2 regions of the Paenibacillus sp. W4I10 genome follow, and region 2 is predicted to be linked to the other one. Evidence: a T-box and tRNA genes for the amino acid it is inferred to sense, from the RefSeq annotation. Region 2 holds a T-box; the other holds one or more tRNA genes.
The links. The T-box of region 2 lies ahead of QF049_RS29730 (valine--tRNA ligase). A T-box ahead of a tRNA ligase gene usually reads a tRNA of that ligase, here a tRNA-Val.
Positions count from the first base shown of each region.

Region 1 (7,874 bases), 6.2 Mb from region 2:
CAGCCACCACATGCTCCCTTTGTACATAAATACACCAGCATTGGATCTCGAAATGTTTTCTCCCGCTGTTAAAGTGGCATCATTACCACCCATTAATGGTCTTGGATCAGCTAACCAGCTACGTCCGTCATGTGAATGCCAGATACATTTACGACCAAAGTCACCACCGCCCATCACCGAGAAACCGATCCATTTGCCGCCATTTTTGAAACACGAGAAGTAACCGGTATGACCATCACCAGGGAACCCGGGAGGTTTGTCCAATATCAAACCCACTCTTGTCCAGTTAATCATGTCTACAGAGGTCGCAAGTGCCGTTGATTGATTGATCCCCAGTCCGTTTTGTTGATAATACATAAAGAACAATTGTTCTTCATCGTTCCAGATCACAAATGGCGTTTCCGTCGAATTCCCAACCACAGTATCGAGATACACCTGTCCGTGTTTGGTCCATGGTCCTGTCGGGCTGTTGGAATACGCAAGTCCAATTCCACCGATACGATTATGGTTGGTAGAATACGTAGCATAATAATCTGCTTTTGCATCAGGGATAAGCCCCTTCACTTTGATCGCCCGAAACCAATAGATCGATTGAAGACCAGCCATTGCGGCGGTATACATAGGATTGTCCATTTTTTTATCAAATTGAGGCGTGTACATCCGTCTGGATTCTGCATCGCAATAATCATAAGGCGCAATGGCCCTGTTGGCCTTCATCGCTGCGTCGAGTGCTGCCTGAGCAATATTCTCAGTCGTAGACATAGGAACTCAACTCCTTCGTGAGCAGGGGATTACCATTTACCGGTCGCAAATCTAAAACATCCGAAGTGTCCTCTAATAGGATTGAATAATCAACAACATTACCCACATTCGCAGCCGGCACCTGAGTAATACGAATGATAGGACAAATTCTAGCATTATATGAATACGCTTTCATTTTGTTCATTCTTTTATTTCCTATACAGTTGTAATCAGCAACTGTCCCCTTCATGGGTACGCCCGGATAATGATGATCCTTCATATTAATCCCTCCTATTGTTTTCTCCCGATAAGTATATTCATGAAGTTACCTTTCTGTTAAAGCATTATGCCCATATTACAGCCTATTATTCTCAGTCTGGTTTTCATATAACTAACCGTTTGCTTATGTTAAACATGACTAAACAGAAAACAGGCTAACCAATACGAATTGGCTAACCTGTTTGAACGAAGAAACTGCAAAACCAATTACTTATTACTCCGCAAAAAGTGAAGATATGGGATTCGCAACTTTTTTATTGGATTTCTCCTTGCCTTGGTTATCCAATACATAGTACTGGTAAAAGTCGTTAGTGAATCCGATAGACTCCTGTGTTTTCTGCTTAAAAGCTTCAAATGCCGCATCACTCAGATGATCCTCATTCCAGAAATAATGAAGCATCAATCGATTCTGGTTATAGGGATGTTTGATAACGTATGCACCCGCGGCGAGAGGTTGATTCATGGTATTTTTCCAAGGAAAACCCGTCTGTTTCGTTCGATCAATAATGTTAAATTTTAAAGCCTGCACCAATCCGTTTGACTTGGCATTGCCAATGACTATAAGGTTACTGTTGCCAATCTCTTTTTTCATCTTTTGCTTCAGTTTCTTGCGATCCCGTATAATGTTGTATCTCATACCGGTCATATCAAGGAATCCGGTCAACTGATTAACCATATCTTCCTGCTGTTTAGTTGCAAGCTTACTGACCTGATCACTGAGCACAATGGTTAATTCCTCGCCTTGAAGGACTTTGTCCATCAATCGATTCATCACTTCATAAGGCAGATTAGGGATCATGCCCATGACAGCCTGATACTGTTGTTGTAACATGTCATGTACATAGGCGGCGGTCTCTTCCTGTGATAATTGGTATTCCGGCTTTAAGACAAAGTTAGGCTGATATAGGGCCATCTGCATTTCTGAACGTACTTCCTTACCAAGCACATCTTCAATGGTGTGAAGCAGCCCCTCTAAAGTTGCATTCTGGTACACGTAGCGTTTGAAATATGTTCTCATCAATTCGTCAAATTTCTCTTCGCCGACGGTACGATAAAGCTGATAGATCGCTTGTCTTCCCTTCTGATAATATACCAAACCTGCTAAATCCCCAGCTTCATCGTTTGTTGACGCAATCGCCATGTCTATGGGCACAGTATCAAACTGTATGGATCTGAACCCATTTAGCTTGTCTCCCTGTTTCTCGGCAAAATACACCATGGAGAAATCAGCAAAGCCTTCATCCAGGAAGGATTCTGTCTCCGAATTATTACCGATCAATGCATGGAACCACTGATGCGCTATTTCATGAACAAAGGTTGTGTCTTCTTCTGGAATAGCACCATTTTGAATCTGTCCCATCTGGATGAGCCTCGCATACTCCACGGCAACGCCTTGTACATACGTCTCGACAATTCGGAACTCTGGATAGGGATACTTGCCATATTTCTCACTATAAAAATCGATGACCTTGAATGCCTGATGAATGTACCGGTCAACTATCTTTTTCTTGGATGGATCATCGTTGTAATAATAGTATTCCACCGTCAGACCGTTACGGGTAGCGCGTTCCACTTGAAGATTAGGACTTGCAAAGAAAACAAACTCCCTCGTATTCTCGGCTACAGCAGACACAATCTTACGTCCATGTTCTGTACTGTCTTGAGTGGTGATCGTGCCCGGCATGGCTACCTGATACTCATCAGGAACATTTAATTGAACTTCAAAGTCCGATGAGGTGTAATAATCGCTCTCAAATGTTCGACTATACGGTGCCTTGTTCCATTGATGCTTAACCTCGTCGTAAACAGACATCACCGGGAACCAGTGCGCACCATTGATCATGTCCTTGTAGTAGGAAACTCGCTGTGAGCCATAGGGTATATTCAACTGAAACTCCAGTTGGAATGATACCGATTCGCCTGGTTGAACGGGCTCTTTCAACTGCACGGTCAACGCTTGGTTTTCCTTATGGAGCTCCAGCGATTGGCTATCTGCTGTTACAGCCTGAATATCGATGCCACCCAGAAAGTCCTCCGCCGTCTTCTCCGGATGATCTTCACTAATCTTTTCATTATGCTGTTGGTACATGCTCGCCTGTGTAGACTTGGAGAGGTTTGCGTCAGCATATGTATGAAGGACCAACTGCTGGAGGGTATCCTTGCTTGTGTTGCGATACGTTACCTTCTCGCTCCCCTGGATCGTCATGTCCTTCTCATTTAATCGAGCCTGGATCTGGTATTGAATCGGGGTCTGCGCTAAAGAGTCTTTCTGTGTTTTATGTATCTTCGTAGATACAGGAGCTAGGTCTGCTTCCGCGGCAATAACCCCCATGTTGGCAAGTGGGCTTGTTGCCAGTATTAAAGCCAGTGTACCCGCGATCCCTACTCTGGCTAACTTTGATGTAAATGGACTTGAATAATTCATAAGTTCTCTCCTTCTTCTGTTCTATCTTGACCTCAGAACCAAGTATAGAAGACGAACCTTACGCTGAATTTATGTTTTATTTAAGTTTTGTTTAAAAAGAGGAGAGAAACTGAAACTATCGCAAATCGCATTCATGTTTGTATGTAAAAAAAGAAAAGAAGCCTTACAATGTAAGGCTTCTCATGTATGATCTGTAGTGGGCTCGAACCACTGACCCCTACCCTGTCAAGATAGTGCTCTCCCAGCTGAGCTAACAGATCATGATATATAATTGTTTCCCAATCAAGTAACAGTATCATATCAAGTAACCGTGTTCATTGTCAATGATTTATTTGGTTATAATTCACCCGAAATGGTGCACAATAAAGGAAAGATTACCATTTCTACAACGAGGTGAATTCCCTATGAGAAACTTAACAAAACGGTCAAAATCCAATGAATATACATTTACCAAATACATCTTTCTCTTTGCTGGGCTTGTGATTCTCAGTACAACCGTTACTGGTTGCAGCTTAGAGAGGGATGAACATACAGTTCAATTCCAACAGTTAAAACAGCCCAATGAAAATGGTGAACCTCTGCCCGTTTGGCTGGACGTATACTCCAAATCTGTAATTCAAGATGTATATTCTCCGCGAGGAAGCAGTGAAGTCTTGCCGTGAAGGTTAACAGATGAATTACTCATCTTCATCCCACTTGCGTGAGTATGCTTTCTTGGTCACGTAATACAACAGAGTAATCATTGCAGCCGACATTAACAAGGTAATGACCATGATGCCTGTCATGCCCATCACTATCCCCTCCTCTCCCAATATGTTCCAGACTTCACTATACAGGAAAAACATTTTTTTGTATAATTCAGTCTGATATGTCGCGCAAGAGCAGAAAGAAGGAATGGAATTGGCAGCTGAGATTAGTTATGTATCGACAGAAGAACAACTGGAGCAAGCCCTGGGAATTCGCCATCACGTCTTTGTGATCGAGCAACAGGTGCCTGCCGAGATTGAGATTGATCAATATGATGTCATCAGTCCAGATGTGCATCATGTATTGTTAAGTACGGATGGCCAAGCTGTAGCCACAGGACGTCTGATCTATTACAGCAAGGATACGGCCAAAATGCAGCGGATCGCGGTGCTTGAGTCTCATCGTTCATTCGGTTATGGACGTGTGCTTCTGCTCGCGATGGAGGAGCGAGCACGTGAACTCGGCTTATCCTATTCTGTACTGGATGCTCAATGTCAGGCACAGAAATTCTATGAAAAACTGGGTTATGAAGTGATTTCGGAAGAACCTTTTTATGATGCAGATATTCTGCATGTTCGTATGAGAAAGAGCCTGTAAAACCTCGGCGTTGGCAGGTCTTATTAGCATATGGTGCATACTTCCGAAGAATTCGGATAGGCTAATCAGGTAAGCAGATTCCTATCTCGTCATATAAGGAGAGTGTGACATCATGGATCAAACAACACGCGAGAGTTTCACAGCCGTACAGAAAAATGGCGACGGTGACCTGACAGCATTTCAGACTTCAGCAGGACGCGTACTGGATTATCAGCAGGCACTTGCAGAAGTAAAAGCTGGCGCTATTGCCGGTGTGAATGTATTTAAAGGCAAGGATGGCGAAATGTACATTCGCGGAGATGCCGACGGTGACCCAACCAACAACCTGGACCAACTTCCCCATTTCTAAAATAGATGCACACGTTGTATGTGTGACACAGTAAGCGCCGATCCGGATATCCGGGTTGGCGTTTTCTTATTATGATTAGTAGTCCGTAAAATATTTTGCAGAGTCCCCGGAAGGCTGGCTTTTGCGAATCGGCTGTTGTACCTGTTCCCATGCCTGCAAAATCTGTATCCCTTCCAGAGTAGACCGGTTCTCCCACGCGATGTACCCGGTGCGTTCAAGCTCCAGCAATGACTCATGAATGTAAGCTCTGCTTCGTCCCGTCTTGGTCTCCAGTTCATCCATACGCGGCAGCCTGCGCCGTTGTCCTGCATAGTTCACCATAATACGCAAAATCTTGCGTTCAAAGTCGTTCAGCATACTGTACCTCCCCATTCTGGTCCTTAACAGGACGCCATGCCAGAATACCTTGCTCCAGAAATGTTCGGGGTGAGCCTTCTTTTCCCGCTGATGCTCTAATCATCCCGCCACGTACACTATTAATTCGAATGTGTCGCTGCGTAATCTGCCCTGCACGATCCATGTAGACAAGCTCCACCATCTGGCCAATATATTTCCCTAGCATAATCATCCCTCCGATAAGAACGTTTGTTTGTATTTCATATTATATGCGAACATAAGTTCTTTATTCAATAGTAAAAAAAGGATTTTGTAAAATAAAAAAACCAGACTTTCACCTTAATGATCAAGGCAGTCTGGTTCATAACGGATCAGTGTCGATCCGATTCCGAAAATTGTACTTTCTTTAACTGTTGTGTAGATGGATTAAAATCAACATTTACATAGACTGCGAATTGCTTGCCGTCTTTAGCACGAACCCACAGCTTGAACTGTTCCCGTGATTGATCCGCTGTTAGAGAGGTACGACCGATATGCTTATAGTCCAAAATATCCACATTATACTTGGTCTGTGTTTCTTTGACCGCAATAATTCCCCACTTCGCATAATCAGGGATAGCGCCACCTGTTCCTGATGTAATTCCGGCTAAACTCAGGACTACCGACATAACGGTAACGATGAGCATTCTCATTTTACTCACTCCTTGGGACAATATGTTTCTGTTATATTGCCCGTCCGGCTTTCATTTTACACGAATAAACGAAAGATCCAGGCCAGTGGCCGTAGGGAAAAAGGAACCACATGAACAAGCCGGTCAAACGAATCAGGAGGCTCCGTCCGAAAGCTCATTCCCCAGTCACCCGAGAAAACGTGTTGTTGTGTCTTTGGCTCCTCAGGCCGTTCCAACCCGTATTTCTTCTCAAGTAACTTTCTCGTTGTTTCATCCACCTGAACTTCGTTCGTAACGACATATGCTGTGGCAGGCTCGCTGCTTATGTACATCAGAATCATTAGAAACATCACAATCCTAACTAGTTGTATCCAACGCTTGTTCATCTCTTACTCCTTTATGGATTCATGGCTCTCTTCTCTTGTACGTGAAAACTTGTTTGAATGTTTTATTATACAAAAATTTTACTATAGTAGGAAATAACAAGTGGTAAAAAATATGAGACATTCGTTATGCGATGCTTAAGTCCCATTTGGTTGATTTTTTGTTTGAAAAATCCAATAGACGTGTAATAGGCCATGACAGAGTTACTTCACGATCTGAAACCCTACACGATCTGCCATACCAATTTGAGGAGGTTACACCGAATGTTCAAACGCTTGGATGAAATCCTGATTGAGATTCCCAATGTCGAGAAGCCAGATCCGAATGCTGCGGCAGCTATACAAGAATTACTCGGCGGCAAATTCGGAGAAATGTCAACGTTGAACAACTACCTCTATCAATCTTTTAATTTTCGATCCAAAGAAAAGCTGAAGCCTTTCTATGACCTGGTCATGAGTATTACGGCTGAAGAATTGGGTCATGTTGAACTCGTGTCTCATGGCATTAACAAGTGCCTTAGAGGTTCAACCGAGTACAAAGAACCCGATGATACGCCGCTAGGTTCCGTGAAAGATGCTCGTCTGTCGTATCATTATCTGGCAGGTGCACAAGGCGCAATGCCTTTCGACTCTATGGGTAATCCATGGACGGGAGCAAACGTCTTCAACAGCGGCAACCTGGTCGAGGATCTGCTGCATAACTTCTTCCTAGAATGTGGCGCTCGTACCCATAAAATGAAAGTATATGAGATGACGGATCACCCGGCAGCCCGGGAAGTAGTTGGTTTCCTGCTGGTACGTGGCGGTGTGCATGTCGTCGCATATGCGAAAGCACTTGAGATTGCAACTGGCGTAAATGTGACCAAGCTGGTGCCTATTCCTTCACTGAACAACAAAGCCTTCAACGAGGCTCGTAAATATGAAGAAAAAGGCGTACACACCAAGCTGTACACCTATAGTGATAAAGACTTCAATGCGATCGGCCAGATCTGGAAAGGTACTCACCCGGAAGATGGACAACCTCTTGAAGTCATCCAAGGGATACCTGAAGGATTCCCGATTCCGGAAGCTCCTGCAGTAGAGGAAGAATTCGCACCAGGTATATCGCAAGAAGACTTTAAAGAGATTGCTCGCCGTCTGAAGATGGCAGGGAATATTGCGGATTAAGGAACAAGTTGTTTAACAGTTTCTTTCCCTATATATATTGTTAACTCTATGTTTAGGTGAAGCCCTCAAACCCTGCTGCTGAATGCAGAGAGGATTTGAGGGCTTTGTTATAATAAATTTATGATACAACTTTATGTTGCAAAATGAGTATGTTGTATGCACTTCATTTCCTGAAAATT
Region 1 is NZ_JAUSXX010000001.1:413,632-421,505, reverse strand. It holds gene QF049_RS01845 (glycoside hydrolase family protein) at 1-762, opposite strand, end outside; gene QF049_RS01840 (hypothetical protein) at 749-1,021, opposite strand; gene QF049_RS01835 (M1 family metallopeptidase) at 1,235-3,445, opposite strand; tRNA gene QF049_RS01830 (tRNA-Val) at 3,633-3,705, opposite strand; gene QF049_RS01825 (hypothetical protein) at 3,850-4,107, shown strand; gene QF049_RS01820 (GNAT family N-acetyltransferase) at 4,346-4,789, shown strand; gene QF049_RS01815 (DUF3892 domain-containing protein) at 4,902-5,138, shown strand; gene QF049_RS01810 (LexA family transcriptional regulator) at 5,214-5,495, opposite strand; gene QF049_RS01805 (hypothetical protein) at 5,479-5,700, opposite strand; gene QF049_RS01800 (DUF3889 domain-containing protein) at 5,846-6,166, opposite strand; gene QF049_RS01795 (hypothetical protein) at 6,223-6,531, opposite strand; gene QF049_RS01790 (manganese catalase family protein) at 6,793-7,695, shown strand.
Region 1: it encodes a tRNA-Val, which carries the amino acid that the T-box ahead of QF049_RS29730 (valine--tRNA ligase) is inferred to sense. The anticodon was not compared.

Region 2 (7,874 bases):
CACATAAGCCTTTTTGAGCTCCTCAAAATCACTGTTGTAATTCTCCAGATGATCTGCCTCAATATTGGTTACAATACCGAGCCATGGATGGTACTGCAAAAATGAACCATCGCTCTCGTCCGCCTCAGCGACTACCCAGTCGCCCTGGCCTGCCTTGGCGTTGGTGCCCACATTCATGATTTCTCCGCCAATGATATATGTCGGGTCCGTATCGCATTTATCCATAACAAGTGCAATCATGGATGAGGTGGTTGTTTTACCGTGAGCTCCAGCAACAGCCACACCTTTACGTTCGTTCAACAAACGTGCAAGCATCTGGGAACGATGCAAAATCGGAATGTTCAGCTCTGCAGCTGCTACCCGTTCCACATTATCAGCAGGCGCTGCCGTAGAGTAGACAACAAGGTCTGCTCCAGTGACGTGCTCTGCCGTATGTCCGATATATATTTTCGCTCCCTTGGCTGCCAACTTCTCGGTCAACTCCTGTGAAGCGACATCCGATCCGGTAACGGTGTATCCCATTTCCAACATAACTCTTGCGATGGCACTCATGCCATATCCGCCAATCCCTATAAAATGAACGTGTTCCGATGTATTTAACAAAACTTTCACCAACCTTTTTCAGAATCGGTTTGATGCAAAAGGGCTGCCCGCACATCCGCAATCAGGTACAGTGTGCCGGAGACCACCCCCAGATCTTCCGCTTCCGTCCGTGACTTCAATAGATCAAGTGCCTTTGCCCATTCGGGCTCGACGATGATTTCCAGTTCCTGCTTCGCAATGGCGGGACGTACCCGTTCAACAATCTGCAGCAATTCGGCTGCATCCATTTTGCGTCGGAAATCTGGCTCGGTCAGGATCAGCGTATCCACTAGTGGCAGTATATGCTGCAAATACGCTTCGTGATGCTTATTTGCCAACATACCCATCATCAAAATTAACTTGTTGTGCGGATAGACATCCATAATGCTCTTGGCCAGTGACTCTGCCCCTTCCGGATTATGTGCTCCATCAAGCACAATTCGGGGTTCATCGACGACTTTTTCGAATCTTCCTGCCCAGAAAGCATTCTCCAGTCCAAGTGCAATATCGTTGTCATCCAGCATAAATGCCATGTATTGTCTAAGCAATTCAAGCACCATAAGTGCGGCCGCTGCATTGTCACATTGATGTGAGCCCTGCATGCGTATGCGAACGTCCAGATCACGGAACGGGCCTGTAAAATGAAAAGATTGTCCGTTCTCATTGCTGTCCAGTCTATGATAAGAGAATTGATCTCCAGCCAAATACACGCTTGATTGAAGCTGCTGTGCTTTCTCCTGAATCACCTTCACAGCTTCGGGTTGAGTCGCGCAAGTCACAACGGGTACTCCCGGCTTGATAATACCTGCCTTTTCTCCAGCAATCTGCTCAATCGTATCTCCGAGCACATCCGTATGATCCATACCAATGTTGGTGATGACGGACACAACAGGTGCGACAATATTCGTTACGTCCATCCTTCCCCCTAGCCCCGTCTCCCATACCACAACGTCAGGGTAACACTCCTCTGCATAGTACAGAAGCGCGAGAGCCGTGGACACCTCAAACATCGTGGGTGATCCAAGCGGAGTGGAGGCCATTTCCATGACCAGTGGATGTAATCGGTTCGAAAGCTTAAGCAGGATTTCTTCAGGAATATCCTCACCGTTGTATTGAAAACGGTTTGTAAACTTGGTGATATAAGGCGACGTAAAGGTACCCACATCATATCCAGCCTGAAGAAGCACTGACGTCAAAAAAGCGCAAGTCGAACCTTTGCCGTTCGTTCCCGCGACATGAATAAATTTGAGACGTTGGTGTGGGTTGCCTAACATGGACATCAGACTCTCGATTCGTTCCAATCCAGGTCGGATGCCAAAAGGAATAAGGCCATTGATCCAGTCCACGGCCTCGTTATACGTAAGTAAAGGAGCTGCTGCATCTGTCCCGTCTAATTCCGTCATCTGATTCACCTTCGGTCCCGAGTTTGAGTGAAAAAAGCGGCCGGATGGCATAATGGCTCTCCATCCGACCCAAATATATTAACCTTTAAGTTCCTTGATTCGTGCAATCACTTTATCCCGTTTATCGGAATAATCTGCTTGCTTGGCGCGCTCTTCCTCAATAACTTTGGCAGGAGCTTTGGCAACAAAGCCTTCGTTCGCCAGCTTTTTCTCTACACGGAGAACTTCGCCCTCAAGGTTCTCCAACTCTTTCTCCAAACGAGCCACTTCCTGCTCGATATCAATAAGACCTGCGAGCGGCAAGTATAGTTCTGCCCCCGTAATGATCGCAGTCATTGCCTTATCCGGTGAGTTTAAATCCAGCCCACTATCGAACTCGGACGTATTACAGAAACGTTTGATGTAGTGACTGTTACGCGCAATGATGCTGGACGTCTCAGCACTATTTGCTTTGACCATCAACTCGATCTTTTTGCTCATCGGCACGTTCACTTCTGCACGAATATTTCGCACTGCACGAATGGTATCCATGAGCAGGTTCATCTCGGCAACAGCCTCTGGGTTCTCAAGAGCAGGATCATATACCGGCCATGATGCCAGCGTAATGGTCTCACCTTCATGCGGCAGATGCTGCCAGATCTCTTCGGAGATGTATGGCATAAACGGATGAATCAGGCGCATGGTCTGATCCAGCACATAAGCAAGCACGGATTGTGTTTTCTTCTTGGCAACCGGATCTTCCCCATAGAAGGACAGCTTAGCAAACTCAATGTACCAGTCACACAGGTCATCCCAGATAAAGTTATACAACACACGACCCGTCTCCCCAAATTCATACGCTTCGATTAGACGCGTAATATCGCGGGAAGTTTCGTTCAGACGATGCAAAATCCAATAATCCGCTGTACCAAGCTCTCCGCTAATGTCACGTTCCTCATAGGTGAATCCTTCCAGATTCATCAATGCAAAGCGCGAAGCATTCCAGATCTTGTTGGCGAAATTACGTGCCTGTTCCACCCGTTCCCAACGGAAACGGAGATCCTGACCTGGCGTGCTGCTGGTTGAGATCATGTAACGCATTGCATCTGCGCCGTATTTCTCAATCACATCCAGCGGATCTACACCGTTGCCCAGTGATTTGGACATTTTGCGTCCATCTGCATCACGAACAAGACCATGCATCAGCACATCCTTGAACGGAATCTCATCGGTGAATTCCAATGCAGTGAAAATCATACGTGAAACCCAGAAATATATGATGTCATACCCTGTCACAAGTACACTTGTCGGATAATAACGTTGCAGATCTTCCGTATCTTCCGGCCAGCCTAATGTGGAGAAAGGCCATAATCCGGAGCTAAACCATGTATCCAGAACGTCTTCATCCTGTCTGAGCTTGCGTCCAGCATACTCTGGCAGCGTTGTTGGATCTTCAGCAGATACGATGATTTCACCCGTTTCTTCATCATACCAAGCAGGAATACGATGTCCCCACCACAGTTGACGTGAAATACACCAGTCACGAACGTTTTCAATCCAGTTCAGATAGGTTTTCTCAAAACGATCCGGAACAAAATTAACCCCTTCGCCGCTCTGTTGTTTCTTAATCGCTCTCTCTGCAAGTGGCTTCATCTCAACAAACCACTGTGTAGATAGATACGGTTCAACAACAGCTCCAGTACGCTCACTGTGTCCAACCTGATGCGTGTGATCTTCGATATCGATTAATACGCCTTGCTCTTTCAAGTCAGCAACAATCTGCTTGCGGCATTCACTGCGATCCAGTCCCTGATACTTACCTGCCTCTGCATTCATTGTGCCGCTCTCATCCATTACCGTAATTTGAGGCAGATCATGACGAAGACCTACTTCAAAGTCATTCGGATCATGTGCAGGCGTGATTTTAACTGCACCACTTCCGAACTCTTTATCCACATAATCATCAGCGATAATTGGAATTTCGCGTCCAATGATAGGCAGTACAAGTACTTTACCAATCATGTCTGCATAACGCTCATCCTTCGGATGTACAGCAACCGCTGTATCACCCAGCATCGTTTCAGGTCGCGTTGTTGCCACGGTAACGTAGCCACTTCCGTCTTTGAGCGGGTAACGCAGATGGTACAAGTGACCCTGAACTTCTTTATATTCAACCTCAATGTCGGACAGAGCTGTCCGGTTCACCGGATCCCAGTTAATGATCCGTTTGCCTCGGTAAATAAGGCCTTTTTCATACAATTGAACAAATACTTTGCGAACCGCTTGGGACAGACCTTCATCCAACGTAAAACGTTCACGTGAGTAGTCAAGCGACAAGCCCATTCTGCCCCATTGCTGACGAATGGTAGTGGCATATTGATCTTTCCAGTCCCATACTTTCTCCAAAAACTTCTCGCGTCCCAGATCATAACGGGTCAGACCTTCTTCACGCAGTTTCTGCTCCACTTTGGTCTGGGTAGCAATGCCTGCATGGTCGGAACCCGGAAGCCACAGTGCATCATAGCCCTGCATCCGTTTGGTGCGGATCAGAATATCCTGTAGTGTAAAGTCGAGCGCATGCCCGATGTGCAGCATCCCGGTCACATTTGGGGGTGGAATTACAATCGTATACGGCTCGGCATCTTTACGTTGACCGGCTTTGAAATATCCGCGCTCCATCCAGGTGGAGTACCATTTGTCCTCTGCCGCTTTAGGATCGTAAGTGGTCGGCATTTCTGTTGCAGCTGATTTTTTTTCCTCAGACATGTGTCATTCCTCCGTTACTTCATCATCTTCGCCAAAAAAAACAAAAAAAACCTTTCATCCATCAAAGGACGAAAGGTTAGCTTTCGCGGTACCACCTTTGTTTCACGCCGACAGCAAGATAGACTTCACCCTCTGTACATGACGTGACACTTCAAGCAGATAACGGCTGCTACCGGCCCATCCTACCTCAGAAATAAATGACGATAGATCTCATTCATCTCTTGTATTCAAACAGGCAACTCCCGGGCGACTTCGATCAGTTGGTTCCTGCGGAATCTCACAGCGCTGCAATTCCACTCTCTGAAAGGTCATACTGTCTACTACTCCCGTTCCACGTTGTTCTTCAAAAAACCTACACACATCATACCTTGCTCGTGCGCGATAGTCAACCTGACAATAGCGGATAAAGAGCGCTGGAATGCAGGTTTAGGACGAATCATGCAAAAACCCGCAATCCTCAAGGGGATCACGGGCCGTAACGAAGGCTTTAACTTCGAATTAAGGGATGTATAATATCTGACCTTCTTCCACAACCTGCTCAGATAATCGGTTATACAACTGAAGTTCCCTCGTGCTCAATTGATATCGATCTGCAATGGCATCCAGTGTATCTTCTCGCTGAACGATGCACAGTTTCACCTTGCGGAATGGAGTCTGGTCCACGATCGTTCCCAGGAACAGGTTCTTCCATTCCACATCATCAGCTTGATATGTTTCTTCCTGTACCACACCCGCAGGAACCTCATCGCCTCGCTCCACTTCAGCATCGCGTGCCGCTCTGCCCGAGGATAACAAGGAAGAGATACCTACGCCCTCTTCTTGCCGTGGCGCGGATTCTTTTTTGCTGCCAAAAGCAACCTTCAGCTCCGGCTTGTCTTCCGTCTCAGCCACAGGTTCAGGAACAAATGCTTCGTTCTGTACGAACTCGTCTACCCCAGTCGCTTCAAAAGACGGCCGATCTTCCTCAGCGTTGCCTGATTCGGACGAAGCAAATACACCTTGCCAGTTCTCCGCCTGTGATTCGCCCGGGACATCGGCAACTGCCTGATTCTCCTGCTGAGGTACAGATCTCGCTGATTCGAAGCGCCATACCTCTGGTGCGTCCGGTACATCCGGTGCTGCCAACTCACTAGATGATTGAGCAGTAGGCTCTGTGACTGCTTGATCTGCACTTCTCGAGTTCGCAGGCAATGCATCCACGGAAGGCTCGGACCACATAGAAGACTCTTCCTCGAGAGGCAGCAACGGATCTGATTCCGGATAAGAAGCTAGCCGGTCAGCGGTCTCAGCCATAAATGACGAGATGGGAGTAGGTTCACTGTATTGCTTATGAGATGCCAATTCATCTCCATCTGCTGTCAGAGATGCAAGATCTTCGTTTGCATCAGGTTGTCTGGGATCGTTAGCATCCTCTGCACTCTGCTCTTCCGACTGAATTGACTCGGTCGAAGACGGAGGCACATATTCCTGCTGCCATTCTTCGCTATTTCTTAAGGTCTCTTCTCTTGTGGACAGGTCAGCGAATTCCGGAGCACCATAGGCAAGTTCTGCTGCATTCGCAAGTCTCTCTTCCTCACTCCGCTGGAGCAGGTACTCTTGTGCAAATGTGTTGGGGGCGCTGCCTGTCTGTGCTGTTTCATCGGAACGGTTGGATTGCTGAGCATCAGGTGAGTGGACAACTGTAAACTCATCTGCTGACCACACTTGTGGCTCTTCAACAGGAAAGCCCTCGATGCCTCGCAGCGACAACACGCCTGTAATGTTCAGACTACGATTGGATAACAGATCCACGTCAAAATTTTCGATCTCGATGGAAATATCCTCAATCGATCTGACCCGGTTCAGCGGCACTGTGATCTCCACGGGAATAAAATGTTTGAGCTCCTCTGAAGCCTCATTTTCTCCTCTGTACGCACCTGTAAGTAAAAGATGCCCTCTTAACGTGGCATGATCATCCTGCCCTATGACTTGAATGCGCGGGTATAGTTCAATCTCCTCCAATTCCTCAATCGCAGGGACTCCCTCAGACAAATGAACGCGCTCATAAATATCGAACCGCAAACCATAAGGTTGATTCAACAAAGGTGGCGTCCTCCTTTCGGCATATGTTCACCATGATCCTTCTCATGGGACTGATCCATGGTCCAAATCCTTCGTTACCCCATCTATATGCCTTGAATGAGATGAGCATGCCACCTTTTGAAAAACCTTGTTATATAAAGCGAAATAGAGAATGTTGAACCTAGCCACTTCGATGACAGAATAACCTTCCGATCACTGTTATCCCCAGATTTTTTGATTCCCTTCTTCAAAGGGAAAATCCGGGGATAGCTTATGCTTCCGAAGCTTTCTTTCAGAAAGCTTTTAGGCGAACGCTCCGTTTCTTCACGTTATTTCTGTCCTCTCCGTTCTCGTGTAACTAGTAAAGTTCGCTCTATATCATTTATGAATACACCTTTTCACGTTCTGCCAATTGTGTGAAATCAGGCGGCCAAGGGTCATCCACTTCAATCACGGCTCCGGTTAAAGGATGACTAAACTTAAGCATCTCTCCGTGAAGTGCTTGTCGCCCAATGACATCCGCTCTACCTCCATACAACGCATCACCAATAAGCGGGTGTCCCGCGTAGCTCAGGTGTACACGAATTTGGTGTGTACGTCCTGTATCCAGCTTTAATCGCACAAGGGTTGCTCGTTCCCATACTTCGACGATCTCCACATGAGTAACAGCTTCCTGTCCACCTTCCGAGACACGCCTGCGCTGTTTGTGATGTCTATCCTTACCAATCGGAGCATCAATTTTGTGGAGTTCAAGGGGGATTTGTCCACCTGCAATGGCTATATAATGGCGACCAATCTCTTTGCGACGCATCGCTTCATCCAGTTTGCCGAGAGCAAAAGCATTTTTGGCATACAGAACAGGTCCAGTTGTATCCTCATCCAGTCGATGAACATGGCGTACGCTCGCCTGTATTCCGTTCATTTCATAATAAGAGGCAACCACATGATCCAGCGTGATGGCCTGATCGGTACGGCTTCCATCTGGATGCAGTTTCATACCTGCCGGTTTGTGCATAACCAGACAGAAATCATCCTCATACAATACATCCACATCAGCCCAGCGTGGCTCAACATCGATTGGCT
Region 2 is NZ_JAUSXX010000001.1:6,625,406-6,633,279, reverse strand. It holds gene murC (UDP-N-acetylmuramate--L-alanine ligase) at 1-552, opposite strand, end outside; gene QF049_RS29735 (bifunctional folylpolyglutamate synthase/dihydrofolate synthase) at 609-1,985, opposite strand; gene QF049_RS29730 (valine--tRNA ligase) at 2,064-4,730, opposite strand; T-box leader at 4,792-5,073, opposite strand; gene QF049_RS29725 (LysM peptidoglycan-binding domain-containing protein) at 5,229-6,812, opposite strand; gene QF049_RS29720 (RluA family pseudouridine synthase) at 7,174-7,874, opposite strand, start outside.